4 regions of the Enterococcus sp. AMC1623 genome follow, and region 4 is predicted to be linked to each of the others. Evidence: a T-box and tRNA genes for the amino acid it is inferred to sense, from the RefSeq annotation. Region 4 holds a T-box; the other regions hold tRNA genes.
What was found. A T-box is a leader RNA that pairs with one kind of tRNA and senses whether it is charged. The one in region 4 lies ahead of argS (arginine--tRNA ligase), so its partner is inferred to be a tRNA-Arg.

Region 1 (3,184 bases), 370 kb from region 4:
TAAGGCGACAAAAATAATTAATATAGTCGAAATAAGTGACATTGTTCTCCTCCTTGGAAGGTTATTTTTAATTGCCCACTTTTATTTAAATGCTGTAATTTTTTCCGCTGCTAAACGGACAGATGAATAACCCGTTTCTTTTGCTTTACCAATCGATACAATCATCACGGGGACATAACGCTCTTTGTCTAAACCAAATGCTTCTGCTAATTGATCCTCTTCAAACCCACCAATTGGATTTGTTTCATAACCATGTGCACGAGCAACTAACATCAATTGCATCGCAGCTAAACTTGAATCAATTTTTACAACGTCATTCATTTTTTCTTTAGTAAAGTTTTTATAGTAAGGGATAATTGCTTCTAGTTGTTGATCTCTGACTTCTGGAGGCATTCCTCCTTCTGCTACTGCTTGGTCGTAAATTTCTTCGCCTCGTTCATAACATTCCATATCTCCAAAAATTAAAATCATTGCAGAAGATGTATCATTTTGACGAGTATTAAAACGAATTAATGGTTTTAATTTTGCTTTTTCTGCCTCGCTTTCAACGACTACAAAACGCCATGGTTGCATATTTACTGATGAAGGCGCAAGTGTTGCTTCTTGAATCATTTCTAGCATTTCTTCATGAGAAATTTTATAGGATTCATCATAGATACGTACAGATTTTCTATCAAAAGTAATTTCAGAAAAATTATTGTTCATTAAGTTGTTTGACATATTAATTGGCCTCTTTCATTTCACTAATTTGGTTAATAATTCTAAGAGAAGTTCTCCTTCTTGATCATTAAGTGATACAGGTATTTGTTTTTCAGAAGAACTATATTTTTTTTCACAAGTTTCTAACTCGTTGAAAGCTTTAGCTGTAATCTTTACAAAAACTTCGCGATTGTTTTGTTGATTTCTTTCACGAGTTACATAATTCTTATCTTCTAGTATTTTTAGATGTCTCGTTACTGCGGCACTATCAATTTTCAATTCTTTTTGTAGAATAGTTTGCGAACATTGCCCATTTTCTTTTAAAAACATCATTAGTTCATAACGAGTAATACTAAACCCCGTTTCTTTTTCAAACTTGGCGGTCATTTCTTGATTCGCCAACTTTAGCTGATAAAATAATTTACTAATTTTTCTAAGATTCATATTAACTCCCTTCTACATTTGACTAGTCAACAGTTGATTCATCAAATATACAGAAAAGAATTTAATTTGTAAATTACTTTGCTTGCATTGGTGATTCATACGTGTGAATATACGCTATAAAACAAAAAAACTGCTAGAAAATAGCAGCTGTGTGTTAAACATTAATTAATTAAGGCAAAATATCATCGTTATAAAATTTTTTGGCACAAAAAACAAAAAAAGCCTTAGAAACCAACGTTTCTAAGGCTTAATTAGCGTCACAGGAGGGATTCGAACCCCCGACCGTCCGCTTAGAAGGCGGATGCTCTATCCGGCTGAGCTACTATGACAGATGTTTTAGCAACAAAAATTATTATATGGAAATTCCTTATAAATGTCAATTGTTTTTCTGTTATTTTTTAAGGTGCCAAAAAAAGACACCTTAAAAAACAGCTTATTCTACAGGTTCAATCACAACTTCATCTGCTTCTTTGGTGATTAAAGCAATCCCATCCCCTAATGGTACCAAACTCGTTGTTAAATCAGGGTGTGTATTAATGACATCTAAAAATCGTTTTAGTTTACGATGAATAGTACGACGATTCCGAGGAATTTCTTCGATTGGATCTAACACTGTTCCTCCTTGAAACACATCATCTACCATCAATACGCCACCTTTTTTCAACAAGCGTAAACACTCTGGTAAAAACTCAATATATTTTGACTTAGCGCTATCCATAAAAATAAAATCATATGGACCTGTTAATTCTGGTAAAATATCTGCTGCTTGACCTTCTAATAACGTTACTTTATCTTCTAAGCCAAGACGTTCATAAGTTTTTTTCGCTTTACGAATCATGACATCAAAGCGATCAATGGTGGTAACATGCCCGTCTTCTCCAACATATTGCGCCATTAAACTAGAAGAAAATCCCAGTGCTGTTCCAATTTCCAACACTTGCTTTGGTCTAATTTGACCTAATAAAAATTGCATAAAAACAACTGTTTCATGGGGGATAATCGGTACTTCATTTTCATTGGCTTCTTTTTCAATTTGACCCAGTTCACCAGCTAATTGTTTTTGTTCATTACGTAAAAATTCGACAAGTTCGGGTTTTACAACTGGTCGATACATCATTTCGTTTCTCATGTTTTACACTCCTACTTATTCACTGTTTTTCATTATACGAATTTCAGCGACAACCTGCAATCTTTTCTCATTAAAAACTTCTACTTGCTTTTTTGAGCAATTCCTATTAGTCTATAGACAGGATTTGGATTACTATCAAAAATATGTTTTAGAGAGTCGGGGCAAGGCTGGAACCTCGATACCCCTATTTTTGTGAACCTACCAATGTCAATGATTGTGAAAACAATCGGGTTAGAACCCTTATCTTCGTTACAAGTGGGATAGAGTTATTCTATTCAATGAAGGTGGTACCGCGAATGTTCAGCATTTCGTCCTTTTTATCGGGATGAGAATGCTTTTTTTATTGCAAAAAATTAAAGGTGGTTATCAAATGACTTACGACGAATTTTTACAAAAACTTTCTAACCCCGCACGAAATGCACTTTTACACGAAAAAATTGATAGCTTTGATAAATTAGCCAGCTTAACTGAAAAACAGGTCTTAGCTATCCATGGCGTGGGACCAAAATCTTTACCCACTATGAAAGATGCGCTCAACCAAAATAATCGTACATTTAATCAATAGGAGGAAACAAAATGGCAGAACAAAAAAATGATTTTACAGAATGGTATTTACAAACCGTTCAACAAGCAGAATTAATGTCTTACTCACCCGTTAGAGGTTCCATCATCTTCCGTCCAGATGGTTTTGAATTATGGGAGCATATTCAAGAAGAATTCAACAAATTCTTACGTAGCGAAGGAATTCGCAATGCCTATTTCCCAATGTTGATTCCAAAAAGTTTCTTCATGAAAGAAGCGGATCATATTGAAGGCTTTGCTCCAGAGCTTCCTTGGGTAACTGAGGTAGGCGATGAAAAGTTAGAAGAACCTTTAGCTTTACGCCCAACTTCTGAAACAATGATTGGGACT
Region 2 (3,184 bases), 1.1 Mb from region 4:
CCAATTCCTTGCCCATTTGAAACAGTGGAGCCTGAAAAGCCCATATTTTTTCTATCGCCAATTTCGACAATTTCATCAATTGCTTCGGTATTTTTATGAATCGCATCTGCTTCGCCAGTTAAATGTGCTTCAATCACTTGCAATTCATTCGTTTGAATCCAACGTACATCTGCTTCAACGAAATCGCCTACTTCTGCTTTGATTAAATCTCCCACCACAACATCTGTAGCAGCAATTTTTTCCCAGCTCCCATTTCTTAAGACCGTTGTTTGACGATTGTTCATCTCTTTTAAGGCATTTAAACTCTTACGCGCACTAATTTCTTGCCAAAAACCTAAACAAGCATTGATGATAATTAAAATAAAAATAGCTGCTGCTTCATATAGAGATTCTTTACCATGCTGCATATCTCCTTGTATCTGAATAGAATAAAAGGAACTCAATAAAGATAATACAATAGCCCCCATCAATACGATGACAATGGGTTCTTTAAAATTCTTCAAGAAGACTTTCCAGTATGGATCTTCTTTTTCATCAGGTAGCTTATTCACTCCATATTGCTCTCTGAGACTACGAACACGCTCATTTGTTAACCCGTTCGTTGGATCAACCTCAAATCTCTTGATTAATTTTTCTTTTGTTTCTTGATAAAAATGCATCGCTAACTTCCTTTCTTTTTTTCTAAACAACGCAAAAAGAGCGCAAGCAAACAAGACTCTCCTCACCCTTGGAGAATATGTCTTGAAAGCTTGCGCCCAACCTGGTCATTTATGAAATTAGTATTAATTTAACAAAAATTTTCTACTTTGTCTATCTTGATGCCTAAAAAATATAATTTTTTACTACTCAATCGTTATCGCAAACTGAAAACTATTCTTCCCCACTTTTTTCTGTGTTTGAAGAAAGTGACGTTCGCATCTCAGTATCAGCATGAATATTTTAATCCATTGCACTTAATATTCCCTTTTGTAATGCTTCCACCTCGACAACTGCCAAGGTAAAAGGAAAAATGTTAGCAAGAAATTCAGCCACTTTTATTAAAAATTATAATTTTCAATCTGCAAAATCTCTAAATACATCATTCAAATAAAAAAACTGAAACCCTTATACAAAGAGTTTCAGCTACGTCCTCTGCTGGAATCGAACCAGCAACTAAGTCTTAGGAGGACCTTGTTATATCCATTTAACTAAGAGGACGATTGACAAAAAGTCTGTTATCATTTTATCGCTAACCTAAAAAAAACGCAAGGTCAGCGATAAAATTACTTATTAAAAATAATCCTCTAAAACAGGAATATCTGTTGGTAAAATCGCTTCTACAATAGACACTATTTCTTTATCAACCGTTACACAATTGAAAAACATCAATTCTCGTAATTTTTGATAGCCTAAAAAGAGTTGTGTAAAACGTTGAACAGAAATTGTTAGCGTAGGTAGCTTGGTTTTCGCTACTTTACTGACAGTTCCTTTTGAATGAATTTCAAAAATCCCTTCATTCCATGGCGCATAGGTATCTTCTAGAATCTGAATCGCAAATGCTGCTTGTAGATTATCAAATGGATAAACCGTTAAAAATGCCTCAATATCAACAATTCGAACCATCATTTCTGGTCGGATTGTTGCATTTGCAAGTGGTTTTTCTTGTAGGAAGAATGAACTATTTTTATTGTATCCTTGTTCATAGCGAATTTCACTGACCGAATCTCTGTGTGTAGCAATGTAGCGATTCAACGCATGATATGCATTGCCGCTTAATACTTCCCACTCTGCACAATGAAACTTACCATTTAAAATTTGATAAATTAAATAGCCTTCCGCTTCGTCGGATTCATTATAATACACGGCAAAATAATATGGGCGTTGAATATGGAACTTATATTCATACCACCAGTCTTCACGTTGTAATCCTCCATGCTTATTTCGATTAGATGCTTCATATACTTCTTTAATGACATCTTTTGATTGTTCCCATGTCTGTCGACGAATTTTTCCTGGTACACGTCTACTATCCGGCCACTCATGACTAGGTACATCATACGCAATTCGTTCAAAAATCAATTCGTAACCGTAACGACGATAAAAAGGATATGAGAATGGTGCGAGATAAGAGAAAAGAACCTTATTTTCTTTGCAGTCATTTAAAATATTCGCCATCAATTGATCGATTCGGCCTTCACCACGATAACTTGGATCAGAGGAAACAAATCCTACACCTGCCATATCAAACACTTGATTAAAAAATTGAACTTTTAAAGGCGTCGCAATAATTTGACTTGCTAGTTGTTCTCCATCGTAGGAACCATAATGTTTTGAATGTTCTACAATATAATTCAAGCGATTTTTGTATGCGTCGCTTTGATTAAATTGAAACGCATAATGAGCAAGTTGATAGATCGCATCTGCTTTTGTAGTCTCTTGCATTTATTTTCCTCCTATGAATTTATAAAGAAGGACCATAAAAATGACCCTTCTTTAAGTAGATATTTTATTGTGCTGCTTGTTCGCGTTTTAATTCTTGTAAAACTCCGATACGAACAAACGGAATGTAAATCAATGTAGAAATGACTAGGTTGATGGCTGCTAATAAACCGCCTGTCCAACTTTGTGTTGCTAAAAATCCGCCAATTACTGGAGGTGTTACCCATGGTGGCATAAATGTTGCTGCAGGGACGAAACCTAATTTGGTTGCCCAAAATGCAGTTGTAATTAAGACCATTGGCGTGATGATAAATGGAATAAACATAATTGGATTTAAAACAATTGGTAAACCAAACAATAATGGTTCATTGATGTTGAATAATCCTGGTGCAGCACTTAAATTATTTACTACATTGTACGCTTTATTTTTACGACCAACTAAATAGATCGCAATTATCAAACCAAATGTTGCACCTGTTCCGCCTAAGTTGACAAAACTATCAATAAATGGCTTATTCACGATATATGGTGCTACCTTACCAGCTGATACAGCTAATGCATTCGCTTCGATGGCAGGTGCATTAATTGTTTGTAAAAATGGGTCAATCATATTTGCACCGTGTAAACCAAAGAACCATAAGAAAGGTGTAATAAACGCAATTAACAACGCTGATGGATACGTACTTGCCATTCCCATGAATGGTTGTTGTACCGCTGTGTAGAATGAATTAATAATATCTGGCACACCGAATGCTGCAAAAATCGC
Region 3 (3,184 bases), 1.2 Mb from region 4:
CACATTACCTTGGTTATTACCTAGAATTACAAGAGAATTTAAAATCACTTCATTTATTGTGATGGGATTGCTTGTTTTATGCGTATTTTTGTTTATGGGTGTTCATTATCTATCATTAACAGCTTTTGAGTTTCTAGCATTTTTAGTAGCTTTTGTTTGGCTATTGATGTTTTTCCAGTTTTTACAATTCTTGGTTCTTGAATCGCCAGAACATCGTTTGGTCATTGAAATTAAAGACTCTGAAAATGAACGATAGCCCTCTCTAAAAAAGAGAAGGCTATCTGACGAATCAATATATTTATTTTAAAGTTGATACCAATTATAACTATTACTAAAAATTAACTATTTCTCATTTAAACGATATATTCCCTAACCTCTAATACATCCTTGTAACCCTGTAGTTACGCCAGTGTGAATAAATTTCCTAAAAACAAATTAAAGTGTCGCATAAAAATATCTTTCGCGTTACTTAAGTATAACATATTTCTTCTTGAAAAGAAAATTTATAGGAAAATTTCAAGAAAATTACTAAAAAGAGAGTTAGTCATTTCACTAACTCTCTTTTTTTAAATTCTTTATTGACTTATACTTTTTAACAAAACTCAATATGATAGGGTTTTGCCATTTAACGTAGCATCAAGTATAATGTAATCAGTTACACGAACGCACCTTAAGTTCTTCCGCTTGCCTCTTTGCTAACAAAAAGACCATTGCGATATTATCATCTAAAACTTTAATATCAATAGTGTAAAAGTTTGTTTTTACATGTACATAGTCATTGATAATAAAAACTTTCCCAACTCTATTTTCAAAATACAACATATTAGCACCTCCTCTTATAAGGTACTATTGATTTATTGTAATCAACTGCTGGAATAAAAATATTTTCGTATTATTTAAAAAACGATATAAATTTTATTTAACTGTAAATTCTGCTGTACCAAAATTATCGCCTAGCATGCTTTCAGCATTTAATGTGACTGGAGTTTCTGTATCAGTCAATACATAACCAACTGCATTAGAGACTGTCCCGCCTGGCTTAATGTCACTAGTCTGTGTATCACGATACTGTGGATCAGGCAGAGGTGCAACATCAAGCTTATTAATAATATTTGGATCATTATCTTGTACAGCGTTAAAATTACTAATCCATGCCATAGTTGGATTAATACTTTTTTCGTTGTCATAATCAGGATTTACTAAAGTGTCATACCAAAAAGCAATAATAGGAGTGTCGCCATATTCGTTGCCCTGTTCACCAGCAAGTATTACTTTATAGTCTGTAATTTTAATTGTATAAGTATTACCTTTTAAAGTGGTGCCATCAAAATATGCATCGGCTGCTGTTTCAACAAAATCACCGCTTGTTTCCGTTACTTGGGTATCTTTAATGGTTGATGTTACATTACTAGATTGGACGTTATTTGTAGTAGTATTTGTATCTGAACTTTCTTTATCTTCTCCGGCACAACCTCCTAATATAAAACCACAAAATAGCACCAACCCTAAAAATTGCATCTTTTTCATTTGATTACCTCCAACAAATTTTTATTTTATTAATTGTACCATTTACGAAAAGGTGTTTCCATAAAAAAAGTGATACAATCGATTAAGATTGTATCACTTGCCAATGTTATTCTCGCCTTCAACAGCAATATTTTTTTCAATATTAAACGCACAAATGGCGCACAAATAATAGTCGCACAAGAGACGCACAAAAAAATTGCGACTATTTGTATATCATAAAACGCCATATGATAGGGTTTTGCCATTTAACGTAGCATCAAGTATAATGTAATCAGTTACACAAACGCACCTTAAGGGAATCGAACCCCTGTCTCAAGAACCGGAATCTTGCGTGATATCCACTACACTAAAGGTGCTGAACACTTTACATAGTTTAGCGAACTTTAAGAAAAAAAACAAGGGGAAATCCAAAATGAAATTTGAACAGCAGTTTTCGCAGCAACAAAAGCAAACACAGAAACTAGCGATGACACAAAAATTACAGCAATCGATTCAAGTTTTGCAGTTTTCTACAGAGGAATTAACACAATTTATTGAGAATCAAGCCTTAGAAAATCCACTACTTGATGTCATTCAACCTAATTATACTTCAAACTACTCAAAACCACGTACATCAACAGGCACAGAAATGACACGTTTAAACCAAATCCCTGATACGACAATTTCATTATTCGAGCACTTAATTGATCAAATTCATTTGAACTATCGTGATACTTATTTAAGGACACTGGTTCTGTATTTGGTAGAATATATTGACTTGAATGGTTATTTAACAATTTCGCTGGACGAAGCAGTTGAACAGACAGGTGGGACGCCGATTCAACTATTGGATGCTTTGACCCTAATTCAGCAATTAGAACCAGCGGGTGTAGGTGCTAGAAATCTGCAAGAATGTTTGATGTTACAAACCGAACGAGATAACTATGCACCAGAAATTGCGTATTTAATATTAGAAGAATATTTTACAGAATTAGTTGAAAGAAAATGGGAAAGTATCGCTAAAAAGTTAGTCATCTCTTTGACAGATATTCAAAAAGTATTTGATTATATTCAAACATTAACGCCAACACCAGGGGCAGTCTTTGGTTCGACAGAAGGCTTGTACATCATCCCTGACTTAACGGTTAGAGTTGACGGACAACAAGTGACGGTAGTCTCAAATCGTAGTGGAATGCCAGAAATCAAATTTCAGCAAAATTATTTTGAACAAATGACTCAAAGTGGAGATTCAGAAGTGTTAAACTATCTGAAAGAAAAACAACAAGCGTTTGAGTGGCTGAAAAAAACCGTGGAACAACGTGGAGACACTATTTACAATGTGGGGAAAGCAATCGTTGAAAGACAACAAGAATTCTTTCTCAATAAAGAGCATCCTATCAAGCCATTAATTTTAAAAGATATTTCAGAAGAATTGGCTATTCACGAATCCACAGTCAGTCGTGCTGTGAATGGCAAATATTTAGAAACGGATTTTGGCGTTTTTGAATTAAAACATTTCTTTAGTCAAAAACTCGCCTCTGATGAAGGAGAACGCTCGACAAATGATGTGAAACATCGCTTGCAAACGTTAATCGATTCAGAAGATAAAGCTAAACCCTTATCCGATCAAAAATTAGTGGAACTTTTGAACGATGAAGGCATAGATATTTCACGAAGA
Region 4 (3,184 bases):
AGCATACGTTTTGGTTTCGTCTGGTGTAAATGCAGCTTTTGCTAAGATACTCATCGCACGCGCATGTGCATATTGAACATACGGTCCTGTTTCACCTTCAAAACGAACAACTTCCTCTAAAGTGAAGTCAAAATTGTTTAGACGATCATTTTTCAAATCATGGAAAACAACTGCGCCTACCCCTACTTGTTTAGCTACTTCTTCTTTATTTTCTAAAGTTGGATTTTTTTCACTAATTTGTTCTTTGGCTGAATCAATTGCTTCATTCAATACTTCTTCTAATAAGACAATTTTCCCTTTACGTGTGGATAATTTTTTACCATCTTTGGTAATTAAGCCAAATGGAATATGATACATATCATCAGCCCAATCAAAGCCCATTTCTTTTAATACAGCTTTTAATTGTTTGAAATGATAACTTTGTTCATTCCCAACAACGTATAATGATTTGCCAAAATTATACGTACGTTTACGATATAACGCAGCGGCCATATCACGTGTAATATACAATGTTGCACCATCTGATTTACGAATTAATGCAGGATTCAAGTCGTAATTCGTTAAATCAACAATCTCTGCACCTTGGTCTTCTTTTAATAAATGTTTTTCTTCTAACATTTCAACAACTTCATCCATCTTGTCGTTGTAGAAAGCTTCGCCATTTAATGAATCAAAAGATACTTCTAACATGTCATAAATTTTGTTAAATTCTTTCATTGATTCATCGCGGAACCATTGCCATAATGAAATAGCTTCTTCATCGCCATCTTCTAATTTTTTAAACCATGCACGTGCTTCATCTTCTAACGCTTTATCTTCTTCAGCTTTTTCATGGAATTCTACATATAAACGCAATAATTCAGTGATGGGTTCATTACGAACAGCTTCTTCTGAACCCCATTTTTTATAAGCTACAATTAATTTCCCAAATTGTGTTCCCCAATCTCCTAAGTGGTTAATACGAATTGGTTGGTAGCCTACTTTTTCTAAAATAAAGCCAATTGAATTCCCAATGACAGTTGAACGTAAATGTCCCATTGAAATTGGTTTAGCAATATTAGGAGAAGACATATCAATTGGGACACTAGCGTTGTTTCCTTCGCTACTATCACCAAAATGATTTTTTTCTTTTACAACGGTTGCTAAAACGTTTTGACTAATTACTGCTTTATTCATAAAGAAGTTTAAATACGGTCCAACTACCTCAATTTTTTCAAATGATGAACCATCAATTTTTTCAGCTAAATCAGCAGCAATTTGTTGTGGTGCTTTACGGTAAACTTTTGCCAAGGCAAATGCCGGAAAAGCCACGTCTCCATGATCGGCTGATTTGGGGTTTTCTAATAGCTGTTGAACTTGTTCTAATGACAAATCTTCTTTGACCACATCAAAAATTGCTTTTGATACGATATCTTTGTTATTCATAAATTATTTCCTCCTAAAGTAGTCTCATTGATTTTTATGCGACAGCAAACAAAAAGTCTCTAGTGTAAAAAACACTAGAGACGAGAATTCCCGCGGTACCACTCTGATTGTTCGACAAATCGAACCCACTTTATCTGATAACGGTAGATGCCGTTTGCTTAGCAAATTTTCACAAGTGCGCTTCACTTCTCTTCTTTATTTCGGCTTCCACCTTCCCGAATTCGCTAGTAAAAAATGAAAAGTTACTCTCTTGATCACTAAATCATGTATGAAATGTACACTGATTATAGCAAATCTTTTTTTATTGCGCTAGTCTTGTGTTTAATTTTAACTATTCGGAATAAATAAATGTCCTAAAGTTGCTGCCATAACCGCTTTAATTGAATGCATGCGATTTTCAGCTTGTTCAAATTGTTTGGCATGTTTACTACGGAAGACTTCATCGGTTACTTCCATTTCACTTAGATTGAATTTTTCTTGAATATCTTGACCGTAATCTGTTTCTGCATCATGAAAAGCAGGTAAACAATGCAAGAAAATGACTTGCTCGTTTTTGGTTTTCTCAATCATCATTTGATTCACTTGATAAGGAAGTAATAATTCAATTCGCTCAGCAAATTTATCTTCTTCACCCATTGATACCCAGACATCGGTATATAAGACATCAGCGCCTAAAACGCCTTCATCTACATTGTCTGTCACCAAAATTTCAGCACCTGATTGTTGCGCATACTCTTTTGCCAAAGCAATTAATTGTTCGTCAGGATGCAATTCTTTTGGTGCAACAATTCGCACATTTGTCCCTAAAATAGCCCCAGTGACTAACAATGAACGTGCCACATTGTTACGACCATCGCCACAATAAACGAGATTAATGCCTTTGACTTTTCCAAAGCTTTCTTGAATCGTTAGATAGTCAGCAATCATTTGTGTTGGATGCCATTCATCAGTGAGACCATTCCATACAGGGACACCCGAATGTTCAGCCAATGCTTCAACTACTGCTTGACTGGATCCACGAAATTCAATCCCATCAAACATACTACCCAACACTTTTGCCGTATCTTCCACGGATTCTTTTTTACCCAATTGAATATCATTTGCGCCTAAAAATTCTGGATGAGCGCCTAAATCGACCGAAGCCACTGTAAAAGCTGCCCGTGTTCGCGTTGATGTTTTTTCAAACAATAAGGCAATATTTTTCCCTTCTAAATAACGATGTGTAATCCCTTGTTTTTTTAGTTTTTTCAAATGCTGGGATAAATCAATTAAATACTGTAATTCTTGTTGTGTAAAATCTTTTTCTGCTAAAAAACTTTTCCCTTGAAATTCCATCGTTTTCCTCCGTTCAGTTCAACCTACAGCTACTTTTATTTCTGTTCCAAATGAATCAATCGTATTACTGATAAAGACTGATTTCACGCCTGCTAACAGCGCTTTATGTGCACTGTCTAATTTTGGTAACATGCCACCTGTAACTACTTTTTCTGTTTTTAATTGAGAGATTTCTGCTACAGAAATTTCTTTTAGCCATTCAGATTCTTTTTTTATTCCTGGAACATCTGTTAATAGATATAACTTTTCTGCTTTAATACTTGCCGCAACTTTACAAGCTACTTCATCAGCATTGATATTTAACCATTGTCCTGATTCAGTAATCCCTAATGGCGCAATGATGGGAATGTGATGTTTTTCAATTAAGGTATTTAAAAGCTCGCTGTTCACTGCCGTCACTTCACCAACAAAACCTAATTTTTCT

Region 1: it encodes a tRNA-Arg, which carries the amino acid that the T-box ahead of argS (arginine--tRNA ligase) is inferred to sense. The anticodon was not compared.
Region 2: it encodes a tRNA-Arg, which carries the amino acid that the T-box ahead of argS (arginine--tRNA ligase) is inferred to sense. The anticodon was not compared.
Region 3: it encodes a tRNA-Arg, which carries the amino acid that the T-box ahead of argS (arginine--tRNA ligase) is inferred to sense. The anticodon was not compared.

Annotation. Positions count from the first base shown of each region.
Region 1 covers NZ_CM177096.1:3,273,724-3,276,907, reverse strand. Annotated here, with positions in the region: gene AC4BC7_RS16095 (DUF1304 domain-containing protein) at 1-42, opposite strand, end outside; gene AC4BC7_RS16090 (nitroreductase family protein) at 82-720, opposite strand; gene AC4BC7_RS16085 (MarR family winged helix-turn-helix transcriptional regulator) at 736-1,143, opposite strand; tRNA gene AC4BC7_RS16080 (tRNA-Arg) at 1,399-1,472, opposite strand; gene AC4BC7_RS16075 (O-methyltransferase) at 1,577-2,272, opposite strand; T-box leader at 2,383-2,591, shown strand; gene AC4BC7_RS16070 (helix-hairpin-helix domain-containing protein) at 2,643-2,837, shown strand; gene proS (proline--tRNA ligase) at 2,849-3,184, shown strand, end outside.
Region 2 covers NZ_CM177096.1:1,252,260-1,255,443, forward strand. Annotated here, with positions in the region: gene AC4BC7_RS06170 (cation-translocating P-type ATPase) at 1-659, opposite strand, end outside; sodium ion sensor (DUF1646 type) at 716-761, opposite strand; tRNA gene AC4BC7_RS06175 (tRNA-Arg) at 1,126-1,197, opposite strand; gene AC4BC7_RS06180 (GNAT family N-acetyltransferase) at 1,270-2,421, opposite strand; gene AC4BC7_RS06185 (PTS sugar transporter subunit IIC) at 2,486-3,184, opposite strand, start outside.
Region 3 covers NZ_CM177096.1:1,399,219-1,402,402, reverse strand. Annotated here, with positions in the region: gene AC4BC7_RS06940 (DUF998 domain-containing protein) at 1-256, shown strand, start outside; gene AC4BC7_RS06935 (hypothetical protein) at 652-822, opposite strand; gene AC4BC7_RS06930 (DUF5067 domain-containing protein) at 916-1,527, opposite strand; tRNA gene AC4BC7_RS06925 (tRNA-Arg) at 1,812-1,883, opposite strand; gene rpoN (RNA polymerase factor sigma-54) at 1,940-3,184, shown strand, end outside.
Region 4 covers NZ_CM177096.1:194,953-198,136, reverse strand. Annotated here, with positions in the region: gene argS (arginine--tRNA ligase) at 1-1,425, opposite strand, end outside; T-box leader at 1,499-1,692, opposite strand; gene argF (ornithine carbamoyltransferase) at 1,753-2,760, opposite strand; gene argB (acetylglutamate kinase) at 2,779-3,184, opposite strand, start outside.